2 regions of the Hyphomicrobium sp. DMF-1 genome follow, and region 2 is predicted to be linked to the other one. Evidence: predicted binding sites of a transcription regulator. Region 2 holds the regulator's gene; the other holds the start of a gene.
What was found. Region 2 encodes LexA, which represses DNA repair genes until DNA is damaged. Its sites were predicted from a motif close to TGTTCNNNNTGTGTTCNG; they were not measured.
Positions count from the first base shown of each region.

Region 1: recA (recombinase RecA) is a predicted target of LexA. The motif match lies at 2,745-2,762, and genes of this name have one in related genera.

Region 1 is NZ_CP115706.1:2,856,988-2,861,550, forward strand. It holds gene alaS (alanine--tRNA ligase) at 1-1,164, opposite strand, end outside; gene recA (recombinase RecA) at 1,511-2,677, opposite strand; gene PE058_RS13110 (flagellar basal body rod C-terminal domain-containing protein) at 2,863-3,153, shown strand; gene PE058_RS13115 (DUF6494 family protein) at 3,299-3,493, shown strand; gene PE058_RS13120 (hypothetical protein) at 3,508-4,563, opposite strand, start outside.
Region 2 is NZ_CP115706.1:2,695,159-2,699,721, reverse strand. It holds gene PE058_RS12290 (ComEC/Rec2 family competence protein) at 1-2,257, shown strand, start outside; gene lexA (transcriptional repressor LexA) at 2,254-2,985, opposite strand; gene PE058_RS12280 (molybdopterin molybdotransferase MoeA) at 3,305-4,510, opposite strand; gene moaC (cyclic pyranopterin monophosphate synthase MoaC) at 4,515-4,563, opposite strand, start outside.

The sequences.
Region 1 (4,563 bases), 160 kb from region 2:
GACGTCACCCTTCTTCAGGCTTGCCGAAGCTTCGCCCAGCAGCTTCAAGCCGTTACCGAGCGTCTTCTTGAACTTGGTCTCCTCGAGCTTCAGCGTCTCGGTGATGAGCGCTTCGGCGCGGCCGAGCTCCGGATAAGCCGCGCCCATCTCGCGGACCAGCGAGGGCACGAGGCGGTACATCAGCGGATCGTTGCAGCCCAACTGGTGAGCGTAGCGCATGGCGCGGCGCATAATGCGGCGGAGCACGTAGCCGCGGCCTTCGTTCGAGGGCAGCACGCCGTCGGCGATCAGGAAGCTCGTGGCGCGCAGGTGATCGGCAATGACGCGGCGGGCGGGCTTCACGTCAACGCCTTCGGGGTGATCGGACGCGCCGAGCTTGCGGCACTCGTCGCGGATCGTAGCGATCAGGTTCCTGAAAAGATCGATCTCGTAGTTGTCGTGCGTGCCCTGGAGCACGGCTGCGATGCGCTCAAGCCCCATGCCGGTATCGACGGACGCCTTCGGCAGATTGATGCGCTCGCCCGAGGGGAGCTGCTCGAACTGCATGAACACGAGGTTCCAGATCTCGATAAAGCGATCGCCGTCGGCATCCGGCGAGCCGGGCGGGCCGCCGGGGATCTTGGGCCCGTGATCATAGAAGATCTCGGTGCAGGGGCCGCACGGGCCCGTGTCGCCCATCTGCCAGAAGTTGTCCTTGGTGGCGATGCGGATCAGCTTGTCGTCGCCAAAGCCGGTGAGCTTCTTCCAGATGGCGTGTGCCTCGTCGTCCTCGTGATAGACGGTGACGGAGAGGCGTTTCGCGTCGAGGCCGAACTCCTTCGTGATGAGGTTCCAGGCCAGCTCGATCGCGCGCTCCTTGAAGTAGTCGCCGAACGAGAAGTTGCCGAGCATCTCGAAGAAGGTGTGGTGGCGGGCGGTGTAGCCGACGTTGTCGAGGTCGTTGTGCTTGCCGCCGGCGCGGACGCACTTCTGCGAGGAGGCGGCGCGCACGTAGGGTCGCGTCTCCTGGCCGGTGAAGACGTTCTTGAACTGCACCATGCCGGCGTTGGTGAACATCAGCGAGGGGTCGTTGCGCGGCACGAGCGGCGACGACGGCACCACCTCGTGGCCCGCCGCCTTGAAGTACTCGAGAAACGCCCGTCTGATCTCGTTGACGCCAGTCATCTCATAATCCGTGGTTTGGCCACCGACCGACAGAGACCGACCAACTCAGCTTTCGTCATCCCGGTGCCCTGACGGAGCCGGGCTCCATCTCATGACGGAGCCATGCTTCGCACGGACAACGGCCGGGATCCACGACGCCTCGAAGTCGAGGTACGGAGACTTGCGTGGACGGCCGCCTTCGCAGCCAAGACGGGGTAGAAGCGGTCGGTGCCGGTCGCGCTCGGAAGGCGCTATTGGCTATTGGGCTGCTTTTAGCCGTCTGGCCCTGGCCTTGTCCAGAAACGCAAAAGGCGCAGCGCCGGGCTTCCCCAGGCTGCGCCCAATGATTTTCCTCGTATTTTCCGGATCAGCGCTTGGCGCCGCGTCCTGCCCCCTTCTTGGCGGCGGCGTCGGACGCCTCCGGGAGCACGCCGTCCTCGTCTGGCATCTCGGTGTCGGCCGAGGAGCCTTCGTCGTCCGGATCGGTCAGCATCTTGTCGACGATGAGCCCTGCACTGGCCCGGATCGCCTTCTCGATCTGATTGGCAATCTTGGGATTTTCCTTGAGGAACAGCTTGGCGTTCTCGCGGCCCTGGCCGATGCGCTCGCCCTCGTAGGAGAGCCACGCGCCCGACTTCTCGACGATGCCGGCCTTGACGCCGAGGTCGATCAACTCGCCCGTCTTGGAGATGCCCTCGCCGTACATGATGTCGAACTCGACCTGCTTGAAGGGCGGAGCGACCTTGTTCTTGACGACCTTGACGCGGGTCTGGTTGCCGATCGTCTCCTCGCGCTCCTTGATCTGGCCGATGCGGCGGATGTCGAGGCGGACGGAGGAGTAGAACTTCAAGGCGTTGCCGCCGGTCGTGGTCTCGGGGTTGCCGAACATCACGCCGATCTTCATGCGGATCTGGTTGATGAAGATCACCATGCACTTCGATTTCGAAATCGAGGCGGTGAGCTTGCGGAGCGCCTGGCTCATGAGGCGCGCCTGGAGACCGGGGAGCGAGTCGCCCATCTCGCCGTCGAGCTCGGCCTTGGGCGTCAACGCGGCCACGCTATCCACGACCACAACGTCGATCGCACCCGAGCTTACGAGCGTATTGGTGATTTCGAGCGCCTGCTCGCCAGCGTCTGGCTGGGAGACCAGAAGATCCTCGATCTTCACGCCGAGCTTCTTGGCGTAAGCGGGATCGAGCGCATGCTCGGCGTCCACGAACGCGCAGACGCCGCCCTTCTTCTGGGCTTCCGCGATAACCTGAAGCGTAAGCGTGGTCTTGCCCGAGGATTCCGGGCCGTAGATCTCGATGACGCGGCCCTTGGGCAGACCGCCGATGCCGAGGGCGATGTCGAGGCCCAGCGAGCCCGTCGAGACGGCCTCGATGTCCATGGAGCGCTCGTTGGCGCCCAACCGCATGATCGACCCTTTTCCGAAGTTCTTGTCGATCAGCTCCAGCGCCTGCGCGAGTGCCTGCGCCTTGTTCTTGTCCATCATACTTCCCCCTTCGACGACACGCAGGTCCGGCTTGTTCATGTGGCACCTTATGGCATGTTAACGGTTGTGGTTACAGGTTCGGGGCGACTCGACGCGTTGGATAAGTTGTACTTGTTTTGTTCTCATCTGTCTACGTGTGATTGCGTGGCTGCGGAAAGTTCTTAACGGGCTTTTAGGGGCTGGCGGTCAGGGTGGAGGTGTCTGGGCTCCCGGAACCGGCCTCCATGTTCGCTCCCCTCACCATCGCCTCCAACGGCCTCGCGGTCCAAGCGCAGCGGGCTGGGGAGATTGCGTCGAGCATCGCGGCGACGGGTGCGACGGCGCCGTCCCCCTCGTCTCCCGCGAGCGGCACGCCGGGGGTTCGTGTGGGCGCGCTTCCTGTCGGAGACCCGATCGAAAACCTCGTCTCGCTCAAAGAGGTCGAGCTTGCCTACCGCATGAATGCGGCCGTGCTCTCGACAGCAAGTGAAATGCTCGAGACGCTGCTCGACGCCGTCTCGACCCAGAAGCGCTGATCCTCCGCTGAACCTAAGTCGGCTCTTCTCGTTGGGAGAGAGCTATGATGCCTGCCACGCCTGCGCCGCCCCGCACAGGGCCGCGCTTAACCCGCTGTGTGCCCGGAGTGTGCGCGCCCAAACGAGAACGAGATGGAGACACGTCATGGAAAACGAGCACTTCAATCTGTCGCTACGCCGCTTCCTCAAGGAAGTGGGCATCTCCTCGCAGCAGGAGATCGAGCGGATCGTGCGCGAGCGGGCACTCGCCGGCAAAGGCACGCTGAAAGTGAAGATGGTGCTGACGGCGGAAGGGACCGATCTTCGCCATGAGGTGGACGGGCGCATCGACCTCGGCTGACCGGCCTCAAGTGATCAGCCGCGCGGCGGGCGGCGGCGTTCGTTGAACCAGGCGCGGTACTCCGTCATCTTCCCGCGTTGCGCTTCGGGCGCGCGGCGCTTGCAGGTCTTCGCCTCGTCGCTGCCGTCTGCCGCGCCCCAGCGCAGCTCCACACAGTCGTTGACGTTGTAGGCCATCTCCAGCGCGCCGATCCGGCCGACGACGTCCTTGAGAGTTAGCGTCCACGCCGAGCCATCGCTGCGCGTATAGGTGAACTTTCGGGCCTCCAGGTCGGACGACAGCGAGCGTTCCAGCGCGTCCTTTACATCGGCCGCGCTCTTGCCGGGCGGCATCGCATAGCGCTCGGGACGGCGGGCCACGCGGTCGGGGAAATGGCGCACGACGTCGATGGCGATCAGCAGCCGCAGGTCGCGGGAGGGCGTCGCGAAGTCCTCCCACGCGCCGGTGGTCTCGAAAATCGACGCGCCGTCCGGCATCGCCACCTCGGCGCCGCCGCCATCCTGATACTTGCGGCCGTTCTCGACTGACGTGACGCGGGCCTTCACCTGCTCCTCGAGCGCGACGACGGCCTCCCTCATGGCGCGATCGGGGTCCAGCGGATTGGGGGAGATCACGTCGTCCATGCGATCGTAGAAGTCCTCGATCGCGAGTGCTGCCTGATCGCGCGAGAAATCGCCGTAGCCCGGGTTTTTCTCGATCTCGGCATTCGCAAGCCTGCGCAAACCGCCTTTGCCGCGCATGATGGGACGAAAGCGCTTGAAGCCGGGCCCGCCCAGCGCCGGGTCCTGGGCGAACAGGAAGTTGCCGCGCCAGAACCGCTTGCGCGCGATGGTCCCATCGGGCTGCCCATCGACGGCGAGCAACACGCCGGCCGCATCGCTCGTCTGCGACACGCGCTTTACCAGCACCAGAAGGTGCCCGTAAGGGTCCGCGTAGATGGTGCCCGGGCGCAGCGTCTCCTGCTTGAGCGACACAGGGTAATAGTCGCTGTTGTCGTCATCGGCCATCGTGCGCCCGTTGCCGGAATGGACGCTGTTGGCGACCGTCGTGCGGATGTAATACCCGAAGCC
Region 2 (4,563 bases):
TGCAGGGCGGGAAGGCACGCTCGCCGCGGCCTGGCGGCGGATCTCGCCTGTTCTGGCGCAGGCGGGCGGGCTGCGGGAAAGCCTCGAACGCGAGCGTGCCCGCTGGTTCGTGTGGACCCCCGTCGCCCTCGGCACCGGCATCGCGATCTACTTTGCCCGCGCGCACGAGCCAAGCCTCTGGATAGCGCTGGCGCTCCCCATGATGGCGCTGGGTCTCGCGAGCGCGAGCCGCAAGGCGGGTCTCTTGTCCATCCTGGCGCTGGGCGTACTGACCGCATCCCTCGGCTTCACCCTCGCCAAGCTGCGCACCGAATGGACCCGCGCACCCGTACTCGGCCACGAGATCCGCCGGGCCGAGGTGAAAGGGATCGTCGAGCTGATCGAGCCGAGACCGGCCCGCGGCGAGCGCATCACCCTGCGCGTGACCGACATCAAGGGGCTCGCCCCCGGGGATCGCCCCGAACGCGTCCGCATCCGCGTGATGATCGAGCGCGAGGGCTTGAAGCCCGGAGACCTCGTGCGCCTGCGCGCGACGCTGCGCCCGCCCTCCGTCCCCGCACTGCCGGGCGGCTACGACTTTGCCCGCACGGCCTGGTTCCAACGTCTGGGAGCGACCGGTTACGCCATCGCCCCAGCCGAAATCATCGCGCAGGCGGAGGCGCGCGACCAGAGCCTCGTCCAGAACGCGCGCGATGCCCTCGAGCGCCTGCGCCAGGGCATCGGGGAGCGCATACGCGCCGCCGTACCGGGCGAAACCGGCGCCATCGCCGTATCACTCATCACCGGGGAGCGCGGCGCCATCACGGAGGCCACCAACGACGCCTATCGCGACTCCGGCCTCGTGCACATTCTCTCCATTTCAGGTCTGCACATGGTGATCATGGCGGGCGCGGTGTTCGCGTCCATCCGCATTCTGCTCGCCGCGTTTCCGGCCATCGCGCTGCGCTTCCCCACGAAGAAATGGGCAGCCGCCGCAGCGCTCGCCGGCGCGGCCAGCTATCTTCTCATCTCCGGTCAGTCCGTCGCCACCCAGCGCGCGTTTCTCATGATCGCGATCATGTTCGCCGCCGTGATGCTGGACCGGCAGGCCCTTGCCATGCGCAACGTCGCGATCGCGGCGTTCGTCGTTCTCGCCGTCATGCCCGAAAGCCTGCTCGACGCCGGGTTCCAGATGTCGTTTGCGGCCGTCGTGTCGCTCATCGCCGCCTATGAGACGGCGCGGTCGCAATCGAGTGAGCGGGAGCTTGCGGGCTGGCTTCGCCCCGTCGCGTTCTTCCTCGGCGGCATCGTGCTCTCCACCGTGATCGCAAGCCTCGCCGTCGCGCCCATCGGCGCCTATCACTTCCACCGCAGCCAGCAGTATGCGCTGCTCGCGAACTTGATATCGGTTCCGATCTGCAACCTGATCGTCATGCCGGCGGCGCTGCTGACGCTCGTGATGATGCCCTTCGGCCTCGAAGCCTTGCCCCTCGCGATCATGGCGAAGGGGATCGACGTCATGTCCGCAAGCGCTCACTGGGTCGCGAGCCTGCCCGGCGCCGTGATGCACATTCCCAAGATCTCCGATATGAGCTTTGCCCTCATGATCGCGGGAGGCCTGTGGCTCACGCTCTGGCAGACGCGGTGGCGCATGCTCGGCCTCGCCGCCATCGGAGCGGGCCTCGTCGTGGCGGGAGATGACCCGCGTCCCGACGTCCTCGCCGGACGCGGGGGTGAGCTCGTAGCTCTCCGCTCAAGCGACGGCACGCTCGCCGCCATGGGCTCACGCTCTGGCAGCTTCGAGTTGACACGCTGGCTCGAGCACGATGGCGATGCGCGCGCCCCCCGCGACGTGATGCGCGGGACGGCATTTCGTTGCGATGGCGTGGGCTGCATTGCCGGTGTGCGAGGACTTACGCTCGCCGTCGAGCGCCACCCGTCCGCGGCGGCGGAAGACTGCAAAAAGGCCGACATCGTGATCGGCGGATCCGAGCGCTCCCGGGGTTGCGCACACCCGCGCCTCGTCCTCGATCGCGCCACGTTGAGACGCGACGGCACCCACGCCATCTATCTTGCGACGGCGCAGGGGAGCGAGAAACCGGCGATCGAGAAGGTGGAAACGGTCGCGAGCCGGAGGGGCGAGCGGCCTTGGACAGAGCGCCCGTTGAGGCCCCGCCGCGCCCCTGCCCCTGTTACGCCTCCGGAAAACACGATGGGCCGGTCACCATCGAGCGACCAGCCCACCGAAGAGATGCCGTTGGACGACGAGCGCGACTAGTAGCGGCGGATGAGCCCCACGAGGCGCCCCTGAATGTCCACCTGATCGGGACCGAAAATGCGCGTCTTGAATTCGGGATTTGCAGCCTCGAGCGCGATCGTCGAGCCCTTCTTGCGCAGGCGCTTGAGGGTCGCTTCCTCATGCTCGACGAGTGCCACCACGATGTCGCCGTTCTCGGCCGTATCGCAGCGGCGGATGATCACCGTGTCGCCGTCGTGAATGCCGGCTTCGATCATCGAGTCGCCCTTCACCTCCAGCGCGAAATGCTCGCCATTGGTGAGCAGATCCGGCGGGCAGGCGATGTCGTGCGTATGGTTCTGGATCGCCGAGATCGGCACGCCCGCAGCGATCCGGCCCATCACCGGAACCGAGACCGTTCGGCTGTCGATCATATGAGAGGGCGGGGGCATGATGTTGCGGGCTTTCGCGCCCTCGATCACGCTCGGCTGGAAGCCGATCCGCCTGGGTTCCGCTGCAACCGTCGCGACAGTGGCGGCAGACGCGGCCGTCGAGCTTTCCGGAAGCTTCAGCACCTCGATGGCGCGGGCGCGATGAGGAAGGCGGCGGATGAAGCCCCGCTCCACCAGGGCCGTAATCAAGCGGTGAATGCCCGACTTGGATTTGAGGTCGAGCGCGTCTTTCATCTCGTCGAACGAAGGCGGCACGCCATCGGCCTGCATGCGCTCATGAATGAAGAGCAAAAGCTCCTTCTGCTTCAAAGTCAGCATCGTGCCTCCCGTGCGAGACCTCATTGCGAGGCCAAGACAATAAAATATCTGTTCCGATCACGCGCCGAGGCGCCAACAACGCGGCGCTCCAACATCCCTTTCGAAGGGCCATCCATTTCGAATGGACAAGGCTCCTGCGTCGCGCAAGACCGGCCCCTCAACGTCGAACGCGCAGCTATCCTTTCGCGGGGGACCGTTACGATCCTCAACCCTAAACGACGACCACGAACGTTTTGCGCGAGACTCACCTAAACAAAACGTGAATGTACGCTAATCGTTCTCGCCACGTTCTGCAAGTGCAACGTTCTGGATCAGCCGGTCAGTCGCGCAGGCGCTCGATGATCACCGTATCGCCGGGCTTGGCGGCGGGCGCATTCACGGGCCGGTGGATGAGGCAGTTGGCCTCCGCGAGCGCCGTCAGCAGCGAGCTGTCCTGTGACGGCATGGGCGCCACCGTGAGCAGGCCGTCGTGCCTCCGGCCGAGCTTCGCGCGCATCAGATGAAGGCGTGGACCGTTGGCGTCGAGAGGCTGCGTGAGGATCGCGGTCTCGCGCTCCTGTGCATCCGCAGGCAACCCGGTCATCACCTGCACGAGCGGCACCAGGAACACCCGCGCGGTGATGAGCGCGGAAACCGGATTGCCCGGCAGCCCCAGCACCCGCGTCTTTCCGAGATGGCCGAACATCAGCGGTTTGCCCGGCCGGATCGCAACCCTCCAGAACGCGAGATCGATGCCTTCCTTGCGCAGGGCAGGTCCCACGAGATCATGGTCGCCGACCGACGCGCCGCCGATCGTGACGAGCACGTCCGCTCCGCGTGCTTCCGCAATACGCGCGGCGAGAGCATCTAAGCGGTCGGGCGCGATGCCGAGAAGCCGCGCCGTGCCGCCCGCGCGCTCGACCAGCGCCGCAAGACCTACTGGATTGGACGAAACGATTTGATCGGGACCGGGTTGCGTGCCCGGCGGAACGAGCTCGTCTCCCGTCGCCAGGATCGCGACCACAGGGCGGCGCGTCACCGGCACCGAGGCGTGCCCCATGGCGGCTGCGAGTGTCAGCGCATGAGGATCGAGGCGGCGCCCACGCCGGAGCGCGACGATGCCGGCTGCGAAATCCACCCCCGCGGGCCGGATGTTGCCCTTGGCCGGAGTAGCATCCGTCGCGACGATGTCGCAGCCCTCGCGCGCGACGTTTTCCTGGATCACGACGGTGCCGCAGCCCGCGGGCAGGGGCGCGCCTGTGAAGATGCGCACCGCCTGACCCGGAGCGGCGGAGCCCGCAAAGCCGCGGCCGGCCGCCGACTCGCCGATCACCGTCCAGCGGTCTCCCGGCTTAGCGGCCGCATCGCCGTACACCGCATAGCCGTCCATCGCCGACGCATCGAACGGCGGCTGCGTGAGGGTTGCCGCGAGATCGCGTGCGAGCACCCGCCCGTCCGCCTGCTCGACAGGAACCGTTTCCTCGGGAAGCGGCGCGACGCCATCCAGGATACGGGCGAGGGCAGCGTCGGCGGAGAGAAGTGTCATGGCGTCAGGATCCGCTTTCGCGTTTGGGCGCTTCGTAGGTGCCGGAGCGTCCA